Regions from separate parts of the Streptomyces sp. NPDC102279 genome, predicted to be linked through region 2. Evidence: riboswitches for the same ligand, from Rfam matches in the RefSeq annotation. Region 2 holds a riboswitch; the other holds the start of a gene.

Region 1 (9,563 bases), on a different contig from region 2:
TTGATGATCGCGGTGGCCGCGTCGATCTCCTGCGGGCGGTCGCTGCGCGCGGAGATGTTCGTGTTGATGGCCGTCTTGCCACAGGCCTTGAGCTGCTCCTTGGCCTTGGCCGCGTCACCCTTGTTGCCGGCGGACGCGTAGGCGTCGGCCTTGGCGTAGCCCGGGATGTCGGGCGGGAGAACGGTGGAGGCCACGTCGCCGCGGACCGGGCCGCCCTCGGCGGTCTGCACCGAGACCTTGTCGATCGCGAACTGCACGGCCTTGCGGCACTCGACCTTGTCGAACGGCTTCACCTTGGTGTTGATCGCCATGTAGACGAGACGGCCACCGTAGGTGTTGTCCGTGCCGGCCTTCTTGTCGGCCGAGCTGAGCAGCTGCGCCTGGGTCGCGGCCTGGACACCGCCGCCACCGAGGTCGATCGCGTCGCCCGCGAGGACGTCCTTGTCGATCGTCTCGGCGTTGACCTTCAGGTTGACGACGATCTTGGCCGGGTACTGCTTGCGCAGCGGGTCGGTCTTCGCGTCCCAGTCCTCGTTGCGCACGAGGACGGCCTGCTTGCCGTCCGAGTAGCTCTGGAACTTGTACGAGCCCGAGGACACGATGTTCTTGACGTAGTCGACGCCGTTGTCCTTCGCCTGCGGGACCGGAGCGGTCTGCGGCGAGGCGACCAGGTAGTCGAACTCCTGGAACGCGGTCTTCAGGTGGAAGACGACCGTGGTGTCGTCCGGGGTCTCGATGGACGAGAGGCCCTTGGCGCTCTTGTCCTTGTAGGGACCCTTGTACTTGTCGCCGCCCACGAGGAACTGCTGGAAGTAGTTCGGGCCGAGGGAGAGGACGTCACGCGCGAAGTTCGAACGCTCGACCGCGTACTTCACGTCCTTGGACGTGATCGCGGCGCCGTCCTGGTACTTCAGGCCCGAACGCAGCTTGTACGTCCAGGTCTTGCCGCCGTCGCTCGGGACACCCTTGCTCGCCGCGAGGTCGGGGACAAGGGTGTTGCCCTTCTCGCCGGCGCCGGGCTGGAACGTCATCAGCGGACGGGCGTACAGCCGGCTGAGGTTGTACATGTACGCGTAGTACGTGTTGCCCGGGTCGAAGGAGTCCGGGACATCGGAGTACTCGTACGTAACCGTGCCCCCCTTCTTCGTGGAGGCGTTGACGACGTCCGTGGTCGCTGCGTTGGCCCCAGCTGATTTGGTGGTGTCGTCGTTCTTGTTGTCATCGGCCTTGCTGCAGCCTGCAATAAGCAGACTCGCGGAGCCGATGGCCGCAACTGCGGCCAGCGCTGACCTTCGCATGATGGGTGGGTTCCCCTCCATTGTCGGAAACTCTTGGATCTCTCGGTGCGCGTCAGGCATCAGCGACTGCGCGGGTCGAGAGCGTCGCGGAGACCGTCACCCAGCAGGTTGAACGCCAGGACGGTCACGAAGATGGCGAGGCCGGGCACGATCATGAACTGCGGGTCGACCTCGTAGTAGGTGACCGCTTCACGGAGCATGCCGCCCCACGACGCCTGCGGGGGCTGGATGCCGACCCCGAGGAAGCTCAGGGACGCCTCGAAGAGGATGTTGGTCGGGATGAGCAGCGTCGAGTAGACGATGATCGGGCCGACCAGGTTGGGCAGCAGTTCCCGGAACAGGATGTACGGGCCCCTGGCCCCCATGCCCCGCGAGGCGTCCACGAACTCCCGCTCACGCAGGGCGAGCGTCTGGCCTCGGACGATACGGCCCAGGTAGGGCCAGTTGAAGAAGCCGATCACGAAGATCAGCACGCTCAGGTGGAGCGGGAGCCCTTCGAGGCCGAACGCGCCGCCCTGCAGGGTGGCGGAGATGGCGATCGCGAAGAGCAGGAGGGGGAAGGCGAGGAACGTGTCCATCAGGCGGCTGATGATCGCGTCGACGCGCCCGCCGTAGTAGCCCGCGACGACGCCGAGGATCGCGCCGATCACGTTCGACAGGATGGTGGCGCCGAAGGCGACCACCAGGGAGACCCAGGAACCCTCGAGGACACGGGTGGCGATGTCGCGCCCGAACTTCGGGTCGACGCCGAGCGGGTGGTCCCAGCTCATTCCGCCGAACCCGCCCTTGGGCAGCGAGGTGTTGGGGTCGATCAGGTCCTGGTGGAAGGCGTTCGGGTCCAGCCCGAGCATGGCCTGGACGGGCCGGGCGAGCACGGCCAGCAGGATGAGCAGCACGACGATGACACCGCCGGCGACCGCCACTCTGTCGCGCTTGAAGCGCGTCCAGGCGATCTGTCCCAGGGAACGACCCTCGATCTGCCCCTTGTCGACTCCGGCGAGCACAGCCTCTGGCTGAACTTCCGTCGCCGCCCCGGTGGTCTCGATCGGTGCGGTCACAGTGACCCGACCCTTCTCGCCGGTGGTGACCGGCCTACGCCTGCCGCTGTCTGCGGCTTGGTTCACTTGCTCGCCGGGAAGCCGGCCGCAGATGATGCGGCCCGATGACCCGGCTGATCGTTCGACTTGCACTCGCTCACGGAATCGATGACCCCGTGTCTGATGGGCGAGTCTTCAGTGCCGCCACGATCACGTGCCAGGTCTCATGGAGAAAGTATGCGCAACCGTGATGCTTGTAGGGGGATTCCGTTATCCGAACAGTGGGTAACGCGAGCCGGACGGGGGGCAGTTGGGCGCGAAGGGTCCACGCTGATCCTTTTGCCCTCAGACCGTCCCCAATCGGGACAACCACCCCATGCGCCTGCTCCCCCGCAGGTCAGCACCATCGTGCGTACGGCACTGGAAGGCCGCGCACGAGGTCATGATGCCAGCACCGCTCGCACGATCGTACGAGCGGTCCGGAATACGGGACGGCCTCAGTAGCCGCCGCGGGCCGGCGGATAGCCGTAGCCGCCCGCCACCGGGGCCTGCGCGGGGGCCGCGTGGGCCTCGCGGTCGTAGAACGGCCGGGCGTTGGCGCGCAGCCACATCGCGACCGGGTCGAACGCGTCCGACATCGCGACCGTCGAGACGGGCAGCCCCTCCGGGACGGCGCCGATCGACTGCTGCATCATGGCCCGCACCGAGTCGACGGCGGGCGGCGAGGTGTCGTACACGTCCAGGCCGATGGCGAGATACGGCGCCCCCAGCGCGGGCTGCACCCAGGCGCGGCGCAGCGAGCGCACGGCCGGGGTGAGATGGGCGTTCTGCGTGATCAGGGCGTAGAACTGCGGGATCTCGATGCCGGGTTCGGAGAGCCGGAGCGGGCCCGCCGGCTGGCGTTCCAGACCGGTGGCGATCCGGCGCAGATCGAGCCAGGGGATGCCGAGGCCGCCGCCGGGGGCGTGCGGATTCAGCCACAGACCGAAGTGGTCGGGGTAGAGGGTGCGGGCCACGTCCAGGCCGTCGACGACCTCGTACGAGCGGTTCCAGCCGCTGGCCGACAGTTCCTGGGCGGAGGTGACGCACGGCGCGTAACCGAAGCCGTCCACCTGCATGTTGCCGTACTGGGCGTCCGGGGAGCCGGCCTGGCCGTGCCAGAGGAGCATCCACACCTGGCCGGACGAGGGGGTCGTGAGCGCGCGAAGGAGCGCCTCGTAGGCGTCGTAACGCCCGGGCGTCACCTGGCGCAGCATGTGCTCGACCTGCCCGGCCGCGGCCGTGCCCGACGCGCTCACCCTTCAACCGCCCCTTCGCGAACAAATCACGACGAACTCATCCAATACGCCTGCGGTATCGGTGAGAACGTGCGTCAACACCTCGACCGGGCCATGAAACCAGCTTATGCGGCGAACGTCCTCCGCCGGGGGACGCCGTCGCGTGCTCCTTCCGTCACGGTGGGACGGCGCGTGCCTCCCGCGACCGGTCCCGAGGAGCGTCCGGCACGTGCGGAACGGGTGCCGCCCGACGGCCGGGCGGCGGGCGGCCGTTCAGTGACCTGCCTGGTAGAAGGGCCGGACCTGGGCGCGCATCCAGTCACCCACCGGGTCCTGCGTGACGTCGAGCAGCACCAGGTTCACCGGGATGTTCATCGGGACGCGGCCGAGGGCCCGGCCGAGGGCGTCGAGGGGGAGGGTGCGGGCCTCGCCCTCCCACAGCGAGAGTTCGACACCGATGAACATGACCGGGGCGTCGCCCTCGATGCTGGCCAGGCAGCGGCGGGCGCTCAGCACGACGCCGGTCCCGGCGAACTCCGCCGAGGCCGCGGCGAGGAAGTCCACCGGATCCTCCTGCCAGTCCGGCTCGAACAGCCGCACCCGGCCGCCGCTCGCCGGTCCGTCCAGCGGGGTGCGCCCGGCCCGGCACAGGTCGGCGACGGCGATCGGCGGCAGGGGCACACCGACCACGCCGTCCGGGTTGACCGCGATACCGACCTGCGGCGGGAGTCCGCGCGCGAACTCCGCGGCGGGCGCGATGGTGAACGACATGTGGCCGCCGGTGACCTGCCGGAACTGTTCCTCCGAGCTGAAGACGGGCACGTACACCTGGCCTTCGAGCTCCATCGTGGGCAGATCGAGCGGGCCGCTCTCGGGGCCGCCGCCGCTGGGCAGCGGCACCCAGACGAAGCTGCGGCCGAGCACCTCGACGATGCGGGCGCCCGCCGAGGCCGCACCGCCCATGCCGAGGGCCGCGGACAGCACCTCCTCCAGCTCGTTGCCGGGCCAGCCGCCGTGCGGATGGGGGTGTGCCTGTGCCGGGAAGTCCATCTGTCTCTACCGCCTGCTTCGAACCACTGTTCCGGCTGGAAAGGTTAATGGGACGAGACGGCCGGTCAGTGGCCGAAGTCGATCCTGCGCAGCACGTCCGCCGCGTCCCGGTCGAGAAGGACCGCTGAGCCGCACCCCTCGGGGAGGTCGCCCCGCTCCACGGAACGCAGCAGCCGGGCGACCGCGCCGCGGTGGCGCGCGAACGCGTAGCGCGAGACGCCCCGGCCGCGCTCGCGCTGACCGTCCAGCGCGGTGTCCGCCGCGACGTCGAGCAGCAGCAGGTGCAGGGCGCCGCCCCGGCGGCGGGCCTCACGGGCGAGCCAGCGGCGCACCCAGGCCTGGGTGCCGCAGTCGTGCACGACGACTCCGCCCGCGCCGCGCAGTGCCCGGCGCAGGCCGGCGTAGTGCGCGAGGCGGACGAGGGGGCGGTACACCGCGTACGGCAGCAGGCGGGCCATCCGGCCGTCCCAGCGGTCACGGGTGTCCTGCGAGTCGACGCGCTCGCCCTCGACGGCCCGGCGCATCAGCGTCGACTTGCCGCTGCCGGGCAGTCCGGTGACCACGACGAGGTCGCGGGTTCCGAAGCGCAAACCGTGCGGGCTGTGCCCCGCGCGGTCCCTGAGATCCCGGACGACGGCCGCCGGGAGCGGGCCGCACGCCTCCCGGGCCGGCGCTCCGGGCTGCTCGGGCAGCGCGAGACCCGAGGTCGTCGCGTACACCGTGGTCCTGTTCACCGTGGCCGTCCTCCCCTTGGCTGTGGAGCCCCATCCCCGTCGAGTGTAAAGAGAAGGTAATGCGCGGCGCTTCCCGTTTCGGTGAGCGGACTGCCACAGCACGGTTACAGATGCGGACTGCCCTGATCGGACGGGGCGTGCAATGATGGCCGCGCCAACTGCATACCGGCCGCTTGAATCCGCGCGGGAGAGTCCTGGGTACGTGTACCCGGGCGCCGAAGGAGCAAGTCCCTCCCTTGAATCTCTCAGGCCCCGTTACCGCGCGGGCGAGGCACATCTGAAAAGCGGGCCGCTCTCCAGTGGCTCCACCCAAGGTGCAAGTCAGGACCACCGTTTCGCGGGGTCGTGATGAACCTCTCAGGTTCCGATGACAGATGGGGAGGAACGACCTCGCCGTCATGCCTTGGGAGCCCCACCGATGAGCAGCAACACCCCCCGTCTCACCGCGCTCGACGCCCTGCACCGCTCGCTGGGCGCGACGATGACCGACTTCGCCGGCTGGGACATGCCGCTGCGCTACGGGTCGGAGCGCGACGAGCACCTCGCCGTCCGCACGAAGGCCGGCCTCTTCGACCTCTCGCACATGGGCGAGATCACCGTCACCGGCCCGCAGGCGGCCGAGCTGCTCGCCTTCGCGCTGGTCGGCAACATCGCCACCGTGGGCGTCGGCCGCGCCCGCTACACGATGATCTGCCAGGAGGACGGCGGCATCCTGGACGACCTGATCGTCTACCGGCTGGCCGAGCACGAGTTCATGGTCGTGGCGAACGCCTCCAACGCCCAGGTGGTGCTGGACGCGCTGACCGGGCGCGCCGCCGGTTTCGACGCGGTCGTGCGCGACGACCGTGACGCGTACGCGCTGATCGCCGTGCAGGGCCCCGAGTCCCCCGGCATCCTCAAGTCGCTGACCGACGCGGACCTGGACGGCCTGAAGTACTACGCGGGACTGCCGGGCACCGTCGCCGGCGTCCCGGCGCTGATCGCCCGTACCGGCTACACGGGCGAGGACGGTTTCGAGCTGTTCGTCGCGCCCGCCGACGCCGAGAAGGTGTGGCAGGCGCTGACCGACGCGGGTACCCCCGTCGGGCTGATCCCGTGCGGTCTGTCCTGCCGCGACACGCTGCGCCTGGAGGCGGGCATGCCGCTGTACGGGCACGAGCTGACTACCTCGCTGACCCCCTTCGACGCCGGTCTCGGGCGGGTCGTGAAGTTCGAGAAGGAGGGCGACTTCGTGGGGCGCGCCGCGCTCCAGGAGGCCGCCGAGCGTGCCGAGCAGAACCCGCCGCGGGTCCTGGTCGGCCTGATCGCCGAGGGGCGTCGTGTACCGCGCGCCGGGTACCCGGTCGTCGCCGGCGGCCAGGTCGTCGGCGAGATCACCTCCGGCGCCCCCTCGCCCACGCTGGGCAAGCCGATCGCGATGGCGTACGTCGACGCCGCGCACGCCGCGCCGGGCACCGCCGGTGTCGGTGTGGACATCCGGGGCACCCACGAGCCCTACGAGGTCGTGGCGCTGCCCTTCTACAAGCGCCGGAAGTGACACTGGTCCGCACCGGCAGGCCGTCACACCGGTCCGCCGCGCGGGCCGCACACGACACGGGTCCGCACGGACCACGGGTCACCCGGCCCGGCGGGCACCGACGGCACTCCCGGGCGGGCTCGTCCGGACGACCGACTCCCCCCTTTCATCAGCACTCCCCCGCGTACAGGAGAATTCAGGCCATGAGCAACCCCCAGCAGCTCCGCTACAGCAAGGAGCACGAGTGGCTGTCCGTCGCCGAGGACGGCGTCGCGACCGTGGGCATCACCGAGTTCGCGGCGAACGCGCTCGGCGACGTCGTCTACGCCCAGCTTCCCGAGGTCGGTGACACGGTGACCGCGGGCGAGTCCTGCGGTGAGCTGGAGTCGACCAAGTCGGTCAGCGACCTGTACTCCCCCGTGGGCGGCGAGGTCGTCGAGGCGAACCAGGACGTGGTGGACGACCCGTCGCTGGTGAACTCGGCCCCCTTCGAGGGCGGCTGGCTGTTCAAGGTCCGCGTCGCCGACGAGCCCGAGGACCTGATGTCCGCCGACGAGTACGCCGCCTTCACCGCCGGCTGAGGAGTCACCGCATGTCGCTTCTGAACACCCCCCTGCACGAGCTGGACCCGGACGTCGCGGCCGCCGTCGACGCCGAGCTGCACCGCCAGCAGTCCACCCTGGAGATGATCGCCTCGGAGAACTTCGCTCCGGTGGCGGTCATGGAGGCCCAGGGTTCGGTCCTGACGAACAAGTACGCCGAGGGCTACCCCGGCCGCCGCTACTACGGCGGCTGCGAGCACGTCGACGTCGTCGAGCAGATCGCCATCGACCGGGTGAAGGCGCTGTTCGGCGCCGAGCACGCCAACGTGCAGCCGCACTCGGGCGCCCAGGCCAACGCCGCCGCGATGTTCGCGCTGCTCAAGCCGGGCGACACGATCATGGGTCTGAACCTGGCGCACGGCGGGCACCTCACCCACGGCATGAAGATCAACTTCTCCGGCAAGCTCTACGACGTGGTCGCGTACCACGTGGACGACGAGACCGGTCAGGTCGACATGGCCGAGGTCGAGCGCCTCGCCAAGGAGTCGCGCCCGAAGCTGATCATCGCCGGCTGGTCCGCCTACCCGCGTCAGCTGGACTTCGCCGCGTTCCGCCGGATCGCCGACGAGGTCGGCGCGTACCTCATGGTCGACATGGCGCACTTCGCCGGTCTGGTGGCCGCGGGCCTGCACCCGAACCCGGTGCCGCACGCCCACGTCGTCACGACGACCACCCACAAGACGCTCGGCGGTCCCCGCGGCGGCGTGATCCTCTCGACGGCCGAGCTGGCCAAGAAGATCAACTCCGCGGTCTTCCCCGGTCAGCAGGGCGGTCCGCTGGAGCACGTGATCGCGGCCAAGGCCGTCTCCTTCAAGGTCGCCGCCACCGACGACTTCAAGGAGCGCCAGCAGCGCACGCTGGACGGCGCGCGCATCCTGGCCGAGCGCCTGGTCCAGGATGACGCGAAGGCCGTGGGCGTGGACGTGCTGTCCGGCGGCACGGACGTGCACCTGGTCCTCGTCGACCTGCGCAACTCCGCGCTGGACGGGCAGCAGGCCGAGGACCGCCTCCACGAGGTCGGCATCACGGTCAACCGCAACGCCGTCCCGAACGACCCGCGCCCGCCGATGGTCACCTCCGGCCTGCGCATCGGCACGCCGGCGCTCGCCACCCGCGGCTTCACGACCGAGGACTTCACCGAGGTCGCCGACATCATCGCCGAGGCGCTCAAGCCGTCCTACGACGCCGAGGGCCTCAAGGCCCGGGTGTCCGCTCTGGCCGACAAGCACCCGCTGTACCCCGGCCTGAAGTAGTTTCGTACGCTTCAGGCCGTACGTTTTTGTTCGTACGTTTTTCCCGCGTACGGTTTTTGTTCGTACGGTTCGTTCCGTACGGGCGTCCGGGGCACCGCGCACACTGGAAGCAGCGCGGTGCCCCGTCCCATGCAGTCCCGCACCACCCCCGCCGGACAACGGCGTCCGGCGAAACCACCAAGGAGTTCCCCGTGGCCCTCTCGGTCTTCGACCTGTTCTCGATCGGCATCGGCCCGTCCAGCTCCCACACGGTGGGCCCGATGCGCGCCGCGCGCATGTTCGCCCGGCGGCTGCGCAACGAGGAGCTGCTGGCCCCGGTGACCTCGATACGCGCCGAGCTGTACGGCTCGCTGGGCGCGACCGGCCACGGCCACGGCACCCCCAAGGCGGTGCTGCTGGGGCTGGAGGGCGCCTCGCCCCGCACGGTCGACGTGGAGGGCGCCGACGACCGCGTGGAGCAGATCAGGACGTCCGGGCGGATCAACCTGCTCGGCGAGCACGAGATCGACTTCTCCTTCGACGACGACCTGATCCTGCACCGCCGCAAGGCCCTGCCGTACCACGCGAACGGCATGACGATCTTCGCCTACGACGCCGAGGGCGGCCTCGTCCTGGAGAAGACGTACTACTCGGTGGGCGGCGGCTTCGTCGTCGACGAGGACGCCGTCGGCGAGGACCGGATCAAGCTCGACGACACCGTCCTGAAGTACCCGTTCCGCACGGGTGACGAGCTGCTGCGGCTGACGAAGGAGACCGGCCTGTCGATCTCCGCCCTGATGCTGGAGAACGAGCGGGC
Region 2 (9,563 bases):
CGGACTCGGTCGGCTCGATCATCAGGGTGCCGGCCACCGGGAACGACATCGTCGGCGCGTGGAAGCCGTAGTCGATCAGGCGCTTGGCGATGTCGTCCACGCTGACGCCGGTCGCCTTGGTCAGCGGACGCAGGTCGATGATGCACTCGTGCGCGACCAGACCGCCGGGGCCGGTGTACAGCACCGGGAAGTGCGGCTCCAGGCGCTTGGCGATGTAGTTGGCGGAGAGCACGGCCACCTGCGTGGCGCGCTTGAGGCCCTCGCCGCCCATCAGCCGGACGTACGACCAGGAGATGGGCAGGATGCCCGCGGAGCCCCAGGGCGCGGCGGAGATCGGACCGACGCCCGTCTCGGGACCGGCCGCGGGCTGCAGCGGGTGGTTCGGCAGGTACGGGGCCAGGTGCGCGCGCACGCCGACCGGGCCCACGCCGGGACCGCCGCCGCCGTGCGGGATGCAGAACGTCTTGTGCAGGTTGAGGTGCGAGACGTCGCCGCCGAAGTGGCCCGGCTTGGCGAGACCCACCAGGGCGTTGAGGTTGGCGCCGTCGACGTAGACCTGGCCGCCGGCCTCGTGCACCTGGGCGCAGATGTCGGCGACGTGCTCCTCGAACACACCGTGCGTCGAGGGGTACGTGATCATCAGCACCGACAGCTCGTCACGGTACTGCTCGATCTTGGCACGCAGGTCCTCGACGTCGATCTCGCCGTCGTCGGCCGTCTTCACGACGACGACCTTCATGCCCGCCATCACGGCGCTCGCGGCGTTGGTGCCGTGCGCGGAGGAGGGGATGAGGCAGATCGTGCGCCGGTCGTCGCCGTTGGCCCGGTGGTAGCCGCGGACGGCCAGCAGACCGGCCAGCTCGCCCTGCGAACCGGCGTTGGGCTGCAGCGACACCTTGTCGTAGCCGGTGACCTCGGCGAGCTGGTCCTCCAGCTCGTGGATGAGCGTGAGGTAGCCCTGGGCCTGCTCGGCGGGCGCGAAGGGGTGCATCTGCCCGAACTCGGGCCAGGTGACCGGCTCCATCTCCGTGGTCGCGTTGAGCTTCATCGTGCAGGAGCCCAGCGGGATCATCCCGCGGTCGAGCGCGTAGTCGCGGTCGGAGAGCCTGCGCAGGTAACGCAGCATCGCGGTCTCGGAACGGTGCTGGTGGAACACGGGGTGCGCGAGGTACTCGTCGCCGCGCAGCAGGGCGGCGGGCAGGGTGTCCTCCGCGCTCGCGTCCAGCGCCTCGACGTCGCCGTCGACACCGAACGCGCTCCACACGGCCGCGAGCTGCGCGCGCGTGGTCGTCTCGTCGCACGAGATCGACACGTGGTCGGTGTCCACACCGTGGAAGTTGACGCCGAGGTCGCGGGCACGCTCCACAACGGCGGCGGCGCGGCCCGGGACCCGCACGGTGAGCGTGTCGAAGTACGCGCCGTGCACGACCTCGACACCGCCGGCGGTGAGCCCGGCGGCCAGCACCGTGGCGTAACGGTGGGTGCGCCGCGCGATGGTCCGCAGGCCGTCGGGGCCGTGGTAGACGGCGTACATGCCGGCCATCACGGCGAGGAGCACCTGGGCCGTGCAGATGTTGCTCGTCGCCTTCTCGCGACGGATGTGCTGCTCACGCGTCTGCAGGGCGAGGCGGTACGCCTTGTGCCCGTCGGCGTCCACGGACACACCGACCAGACGACCGGGCAGGCTGCGGGCGAACTTCTCGCGCACCGCCATGTAGCCGGCGTGCGGTCCGCCGAAGCCCATCGGGACACCGAAGCGCTGCGTCGTGCCGACGGCGATGTCCGCGTCGAGCTCACCGGGCGAGGTGAGCAGCGTGAGGGCGAGCAGATCGGCCGCGACGGTGACGACCGCACCCAGCGCGTGCGCCTGCTCGATCAGCGGCTTGATGTCGCGTACGGCACCGGAGGCGCCCGGGTACTGGACCAGCACGCCGTTGATCTCGCGCCCGGCCAGGTCGGCCGGGATACCGTCACCGAGGTCGGCGACGACGACCTCGACACCGGCCGGCTCGGCGCGGGTCTCGATGACCGCGATCGTCTGCGGCAGCGCGTCCGCGTCGACCAGGAAGAGGCCCTTCTTGTTCTTGCCCATGCGCCGGGACAGCGCCATCGCCTCGGCGGCGGCGGTGCCCTCGTCGAGCAGCGAGGCGCCCGAGGTCGGCAGACCGGTCAGCTCGGCGACGACGGTCTGGAAGTTCAGCAGGGCCTCGAGCCGGCCCTGCGAGATCTCCGGCTGGTACGGCGTGTACGCCGTGTACCAGGCAGGGTTCTCCATGACGTTGCGCAGGATCACGGGCGGCGTGAACGTGCCGTAGTAACCGAGGCCGATCATCGAGCCGAGCACCTGGTTGCGGTCCGCGAGCGAACGCAGCTCGGCGAGCACCTCGGACTCGGTGCGCGCGGCCGGCAGCTTCAGTGCCTCGGCGTTCTTGATCACGTCCGGCACCGCGGCGGCCGTCAGCTCGTCGAGCGAGCCGTATCCGACCTGCGCGAGCATCTTGGCCCGGGCTTCGGAGTCGGGCCCGATGTGGCGCTGCTCGAAGGGGATTCCCTGTTCGAGCTCGGAGAGCGGAATGCGATGGGCGGTCATGGCGGAGGCCTCCTGGTCTGACGCGACCTTCGAGGGGTACCCCGGCACGGGTACCCCGACGGCCTCCCCCTCTGTCATCTCAACCTGAGAGCTTCACCGGGCCGTCCGCTGACGTCCCGGCTTTCACCGTCGGTGAGGGCGGGGGCCATCGACACCCGCCCTGCTTTCCAGAGTGACCTCGTCCGTGCGGTACGTGAGCCTGAGAGATTCCGGGGAGGATTTGCTCCTTCGGCGCCTCCGGTGAAGTCTGGAGGACTCTCCCGCACGGGATCAGCAGCCGTTGGCCAGCGTACCAGCGGGGACAAGACACCTGCCTTCGAGTGGCCGCCCGCCCGAATGTGCTCTTTTGTAGTGCTTACGGATGTACTGCTTACGGATGAGTTTGCGACCACGACACGTGGAGGGACCGTGCAGACCGACATCGATCCGCGCAACCTGATCGGCCGCAAGGCGTTCGACCGCAAGGGCACCAAGATCGGCACCATCGACGAGGTCTACCTCGACGACGCGACCGGGGTCCCGGAATGGGCGGCCATACGCACCGGTCTGTTCAGCAGGGACGCGTTCGTGCCCCTGGAACCCAGTGAGGTCGTCGAGGGGACCCTGCGCATTCCCTTCGACCGGGCCCTGATCAAGGACGCCCCCGACTTCGGCGTCGGCCGGCACCTCTCCCCCGAGCAGGAGCTCCAGCTCTACCACCACTACGGACTCGACGTGGCGTCCCCTCCGCCTCCGCCGGACCGTGACTTCGGCCGGCTCGCGGGATCCGAGGACACCTGATCCCCGGCGCCCGGGACCACCCGGGCCGTCGGGCCGGACTCGGGCGCCCCGCCCTCTGACGCCCCCGGCTCCACGTCCGCCGGTGTCCGCCCGGGCTCCTCGGGTCTCCGCTCCACCAGGGGGAGCGGATCCGCCGGCTCCAGTCGCGGATCGTCCGTCCGGAAGGTCCGCACCCGGCCCGGCTCCGAGTACGGCGTCTCGAACCGCACCGTGACCCGGCCCAGACCGCTTCCCTGCACCCATCCGTAACCGAACTCGGCATGCCGGACGTCGTGCCCCGCGGACCACCTCCGCTCCGCGGGCGGTTCCTTCCCGGCCGCGGGACCCGTGTCCGGCTCAGCCTGGGCATGCTCCTCCGCCGACGGCTCCGCCGCTGCCGCGGCCTCGGCGTGCGCCTGCGCCTGTGCCTGCGCGAACAGGTCCTCCTGCGTGTAGTCGGCGAGCCCGGAGACACCGACCCCGAGCAGCCGCACGCCCCCGGTCGTGTCCACGCCCTCCAGGAGCCGCGCGGCGGCCTCCTGGACGACCCCGGGGTCGTCCGTGGGCCCCCGCAGCGTCTCGGACCGGGTCAGCGTCGAGAAGTCGTACCGGCGCACCTTCAGCACGATGGTCCGCCCCGACAGCCCGGCCCCGCGCAGCCGCCGCACGCAACGGTCCGCGAGCCTCTGCACCTCCAGGCCGACGCGGACCCGGTCGTGGATGTCCACGTCGTACGTGTCCTCGACCGAGACCGACTTGGCCTCCCGGTCGGACACCACAGGCCGGTCGTCGCGCGCGAGCGCCATCGCGAACAGCGCGTGCCCGTGGGCCTTCCCCAGCAGCCGTACGAGCTCGTCCTCGCCCGCCTCGGCGATCTCCTCGACCGTGGTGATCCCGGCCCGCCGCAGATGGTCCCCGGTCGCGGGCCCGACACCCGGCAGCGTCCGCACGGACATCGGCCCCAGCAGCTCACGCTCGGTGCCCGGATCGATCACCACCAGACCGTCCGGCTTCGCCTGCTCAGAGGCGATCTTCGCCAGCATCTTGGAGGCGGCGAGCCCCACCGATCCCGTGAGCCCCGTGACCGCTCTGATGTCCGCCCGCAGCTTCGCCCCCGCCAGCCGCGCCGAGCGCTCGTCCCAGGCCGTTCCGCCCGCCTCCAGGTCCACGAACGCCTCGTCCAGACTCAGCGGCTCCACCAGCGGTGACAGGGCCCGCAACAGACCCATCACCTGCTCGCTGACCTCGCGGTAGAGCCCGAAGCGCGGCACCAGATACGCGGCGTTCGGTGCGCGGCGGCGGGCCTGGGCCATCGGCATCGCCGAGTTCACCCCGAAGACCCGGGCCTCGTACGAAGCGGTGGAGACGACTCCGCGCGGCCCGAGGCCGCCCACGACCACGGCCTTCCCGCGCAGACTCGGCTTGGACGCCTGCTCCGCCGAGGCGAAGAAGGCATCCATGTCGAGATGCAGGATCGTGGGCGCGGTTCTCACATGTCCGATGCTGCCCTACGCCACTGACAATGCCCCGGCAACGCCGGGGCATCACGTCATCGGAAGCGCTCCGGTCACACAGCCCGGTTGCGCCGGCGGGCCAGCTCGTCGGCGGGATTGTGGGCGAGGAGCGTCTCCCCGGTGTCCACGCGCTCTCCGTGGAGCTGCGACAGGGCGCTCTCGACGTCCCGCCACACCACGCCGACAGCGATGCCGAAGATTCCCTGTCCGCCCTGCAGCAGGGCGTGGACCTCGTCGGGAGAGGTGCATTCGTAGACCGTCGCGCCGTCGCTCATCAGCGTCATGCGCTCCAGGTCCTGGAAACCACGCTCTCTGAGGTGCTGGACCGTGGTGCGGATGTTCTGCAGCGACACCCCGGTGTCCAGGAATCGCTTGACGATCTTCAGAACCACCACGTCACGGAAACTGTAGAGCCGCTGCGTCCCCGACCCGTAGGCCGGTCGCACACTGGGCTCGACCAGACCGGTCCGCGCCCAGTAGTCCAGCTGCCGGTAGGTGATACCCGCGGCGGCACACGCCGTGGGTCCCCGGTAGCCGACCTCTTCGGGAACAGCCCCTCCCTCGTCGGACACTGCCGTCGGCCGCCGCGGAACGTGATCGGCCGCGCTGCCATGAAGCGGGTACGGGCCGCTCTCCCCCAGACCGCGTCCGGGGGCACCCCCAGCCGTACCGTCGCCGCTGCTTCTCACGCCGACCTCCGTCCTTGACCTGCCTTCTCGACGGTAGGCAGTCACCAGGGGCGCGTCAACGATCGCCACACTCGGCACGCCGAGTGATAATCACCCAAGGAGTGGTTTGCCGTGTCCTACCGCGGGGAAAGGCTAGCCGAATGCGCTCGGCGCGGGCCGCGGCACACCACACTCGCCACGGGCAAATGCCGACGAACCGACTCCCGCGCCGCCGGCCTCACTGACTGTTGGTGCCGAAGTCCTCGGGCGAGATCTGGTCGAGGAACTCGCGGAACTTCTCCACCTCGTCCTCCTGCTCGTCCGGGATCGCGATACCCGCGTCGTCCAGCACCCCGTCACTGCCGTAGATCGGCGTTCCGGTGCGCAGGGCGAGCGCTATGGCGTCAGAGGGACGCGCGCTGACCTCGACCCCGCTCGCGAAGACGAGCTCGGCGTAGAACACACCCTCACGGAGGTCCGTGATCCGTACTTCGGTGAGCTCCTGGCCGACCGCCTCCAGCACGTCCTTGAACAGGTCGTGGGTCAGCGGTCGTGCGGGGGCCATGCCCTGCTGGGCGAAGGCGATCGCCGTCGCCTCCCCCGGTCCGATCCAGATGGGGAGGTAGCGGTCGCCTCCCACTTCACGCAGAAGCACGATCGGTTGGTTGGAGGGCATTTCCACCCGGACACCTACGACATCGAGCTCGTTCACACAGCAACCCTAGGCCGTGCTCGGGACGTTTGGGTAGTCGGGCACAGAACGGGTGGCCGATCCACCGGCGGCGACGGTGCCCCGATCAGCGAAGTCGCACGCCCAGGGCGGTCTGCACGAGCGCCGCGTGCAGCTTCACGGTGAGCCCCGCCAGCTCCTTCGCACGGGCCTCCGCGTGCGCCCGCGTCTGCGGGTTGCGGTGGCGCCGCAGCGGGGCAACCACCTGGTCCACGAGGCCCGCGTCGCGCTCCGCCGCCGCCTTCATCGCCCGGAGGTGGCGCGGTTCGATCCCGAACCGGCCCAGCTCCACGACGAGCGCCGCGACGGTCACCGCCTCGGCGTCGTACACACCGTCCGGCAAGGGGCCGATCAGGCCGTACGACTCCCACTCCTCGAGTTCCTGCTCACCGATCTCCGCGGCGGCCAGCAGCTCCGCGCGGCCCACCCGAGCCGCTGTCGGCCCCTCGGGCCCGCCGTAGAGCTCTCCGAGGGGTTCTCCGTCACCGGAGTCGCGCTGGCGGCCCACAGCGGGCAGACGCACCTGCTCACCGCGCTCCAGCGCGTCCAGATGCTCGCGGATCACCTTGAGCGGGAGGTAGTGGTCACGCTGCATCCTCAGGACGTGACCGAGGCGCGCGACGTCGTTCGCACTGAACTTGCGATACCCCGACGGGGTCCGCCGCGGCTCGACGAGTCCCTCCGACTCCAGAAATCTGATCTTGGAGATGGTTACTTCGGGAAACTCGTCGCGCAGCTGGCTCAGCACCGCGCCGATGCTCATCAGACCACTGTCCGCGGCGGTGCCGCTGCCGGCACCGCCGCTCGGTGTTTGAAGCATGGACATCCCTCGGTGTCCCCCCGGACGGAGTTGGGGGAGGGTCAGACGCCCCGCTGGCTCGCGTAGAACACCAGCCGGTACTTGCCGATCTGCACCTCGTCACCGTTCGACAGGGCGACCTGGTCGATCCGCTCCCGGTTGACGTACGTCCCGTTCAGGCTGCCGACGTCGGCGACGGTGAACGAACCGTCCGCCACGCGACGGAACTCCACATGACGGCGCGACACGGTCACGTCGTCGAGGAAGATGTCGCTCTGCGGATGACGCCCGGCCGTGGTCAGGTCACCGTCCAGCAGGAAGCGGCTGCCCGAGTTCGGCCCGCGGCGCACGACGAGGAGCGCCGAGCCGAGCGGCAGCGCGTCGACCGCCGCCTGCGCCTCAGGGGAGAGCATCGGCGAGGGCGTCTGGCCCGTCACCTCGGCGTCGTAGGCCTCGATCCCGGAGATCGAGATCGTGGACGTCGTCTCGGAGGGGCGCTCCGCGCCGCCCCGCAGCGGGGCACCACAGTTGGAGCAGAACCGGCTGTTCTCCGCGTTCCGGTTCCCGCACCTCGTACACACCAGGGCCGACATGGACGGATCCTCCTGCCGCGGCTGCCCACCAGGGGCTTGGGACGCATACGGATCGGAGGTAAACCCTCCACCCGAGCTTGAGGCTGACGGTTCCCCGAAACCTATGCGGCCCGACTGGGCAGGGTCAACAGACGGCGCGCCGGGACCACCGGCACCGCCGACCTGGTCACGGAACAGCGGGCGGTCGCCGCTCTGGGCCTCCGCCCCGTCTCCCTGGCGCGGTGCACGGTGACGGGCGGTCGCGTTGTCACCACTGCCCTCTCGCGTGCTCTTGCCGAACAACTTCGCAAACAACTTCACGGGCGATTCCCCTTGACCGAAACAGACCCGCCCGTGGGGCAGGACGAACACTGATTGAACACACCGGTCGACCCGGACATCCTCACAACGTCCGTATCCACCAGACAGTTTCCACCACGCACCACCCATTCGGTGCGCCGACCCCCCGCAACCTCATGCCCTCGCCCGGCGGACCTCATGCGACCCACCTCACGGGGAGGACGACCGAGCGTAGTCAGGCCGCTCCGCCGGTCGCAAGGCGTCCACGACGATCTTCGTCGAACGCTCCACCGTGACGGTGGCCTGCTCCTTCTCGAGCGTCTGCACCACACCCCCCGGAATGTTCAGCGCCGGCTCCAGGTCCTGCGGCTTGCCGATGACCTTGAAACGATACGGCTGGGTGATCTTGTTCCCGTCGACCTTCACCCCGCCTCCGGAGTCGGCCAGATAGGTACCGGCGACGACACGCACTCCGTTCACCTGGATCGCCTCCGCGCCCGCGGCGCGCAGCTCCTGGATCGCGTCGAGCAGCATGTCCGCCTTGACCGTCCCCTTCGTGTCGTCGATCGTCAGCGTGATGCCGGGACCCTGGGCGGCCACGGTGCCCGCGAGGATGCCGAGTTGCTTCTCCTTCTCGACCGTCTGCTTGCGAGCCTCCTCGGCCTGGTCCGAGCTGCTCTCCAGTTCGGTGCGCTGGTCCTCGAGTCCCTGCTTCTCGTCTTCAAGACGCTGAGTGCGGTTGTCGAGTTCATCGAGGATGCGTACGAGATCCTCCTGGCGGGCTCCGCGCAGGGCGCTGTCTCCGTCACTGTTGGACGCCACCTGGACGGCCAGGCCGAAGCCGAGGCCGAACAGCAGCACGGCGACGATGAGTTGGGCGCGTGAGACGCGCGGAGGCCACAGCCCGTCGGCCAGCCGCCGGCGACCTGCGGACGACGGCCGGGCGCCCGGCTCCGGCTGTGCGGGGCCCGGGGCCTCCGCGGCGGCGGGGACCTCTTCCGGCAGCTCTCTGCGCAGCGGGTTCTCGGGGGTCTCGTCTTCGTTGCTCATCGGCCTCACGCCCGGAACACGTGCCGGCGGATCGCGGCGGCGTTGGAGAAGATGCGGATACCGAGGACGACGACGACACCCGTGGAGAGCTGGGCGCCCACGCCCAACTTGTCGCCCAGGAAGACGATCAGCGCGGCGACGACCACGTTCGACAGGAACGAGACCACGAAGACCTTGTCGTCGAAGATGCCGTCGAGCATCGCGCGCAGGCCGCCGAACACGGCGTCGAGCGCCGCGACGACGGCGATCGGAAGGTACGGCTCGACAACCGCCGGAACCTCGGGCCGGACCAACAATCCAGCCACGACTCCCACGACGAGGCCCAGTACGGCGATCACGATGTGCCCTTCTCTGTGCTCGGCTCTGCTGTACGTACGATCACACTCGGTGCCGCGGACAACCGGACGTCGTCCTCGGCGGAAATGCTGGTCCGGATGCCGTAGTTCTCCTGCAGGGCGTGCAGGTACAGCCCGTCGGCGCTGTCCTGGAACCTGGTGCTGAGTCGCTGGCCGTCCCCCACCGCGAGCACCGTGTACGGCGGTACCAGCGGCTTGTTGTCGACCAGTATCGCGTCACCTGCG

Evidence for each region. Region 2 has a riboswitch for glycine ahead of gcvP (aminomethyl-transferring glycine dehydrogenase). Riboswitches for the same ligand answer to the same signal wherever they lie in the genome.
Region 1: another riboswitch for glycine. It lies ahead of gcvT (glycine cleavage system aminomethyltransferase GcvT); the one in region 2 lies ahead of gcvP (aminomethyl-transferring glycine dehydrogenase).

What each region holds. Positions count from the first base shown of each region.
Region 1 covers NZ_JBIWLU010000013.1:36,767-46,329, reverse strand. Annotated here, with positions in the region: gene ACIRQH_RS30725 (ABC transporter substrate-binding protein) at 1-1,319, opposite strand, end outside; gene ACIRQH_RS30720 (ABC transporter permease) at 1,358-2,356, opposite strand; gene ACIRQH_RS30715 (enhanced serine sensitivity protein SseB C-terminal domain-containing protein) at 2,833-3,633, opposite strand; gene ACIRQH_RS30710 (enhanced serine sensitivity protein SseB) at 3,886-4,662, opposite strand; gene ACIRQH_RS30705 (AAA family ATPase) at 4,728-5,396, opposite strand; glycine riboswitch at 5,571-5,667, shown strand; gene gcvT (glycine cleavage system aminomethyltransferase GcvT) at 5,815-6,933, shown strand; gene gcvH (glycine cleavage system protein GcvH) at 7,116-7,493, shown strand; gene glyA (serine hydroxymethyltransferase) at 7,505-8,767, shown strand; gene ACIRQH_RS30685 (L-serine ammonia-lyase) at 8,959-9,563, shown strand, end outside.
Region 2 covers NZ_JBIWLU010000006.1:607,151-616,713, forward strand. Annotated here, with positions in the region: gene gcvP (aminomethyl-transferring glycine dehydrogenase) at 1-2,590, opposite strand, end outside; glycine riboswitch at 2,768-2,863, opposite strand; gene ACIRQH_RS18405 (PRC-barrel domain-containing protein) at 2,999-3,370, shown strand; gene ACIRQH_RS18410 (DNA polymerase IV) at 3,292-4,842, opposite strand; gene ACIRQH_RS18415 (MerR family transcriptional regulator) at 4,917-5,552, opposite strand; gene ACIRQH_RS18420 (bifunctional nuclease family protein) at 5,770-6,243, opposite strand; gene ACIRQH_RS18425 (MerR family transcriptional regulator) at 6,329-7,081, opposite strand; gene ACIRQH_RS18430 (FHA domain-containing protein) at 7,123-8,082, opposite strand; gene ACIRQH_RS18435 (DUF881 domain-containing protein) at 8,143-8,982, opposite strand; gene ACIRQH_RS18440 (small basic family protein) at 8,988-9,320, opposite strand; gene ACIRQH_RS18445 (DUF881 domain-containing protein) at 9,317-9,563, opposite strand, start outside.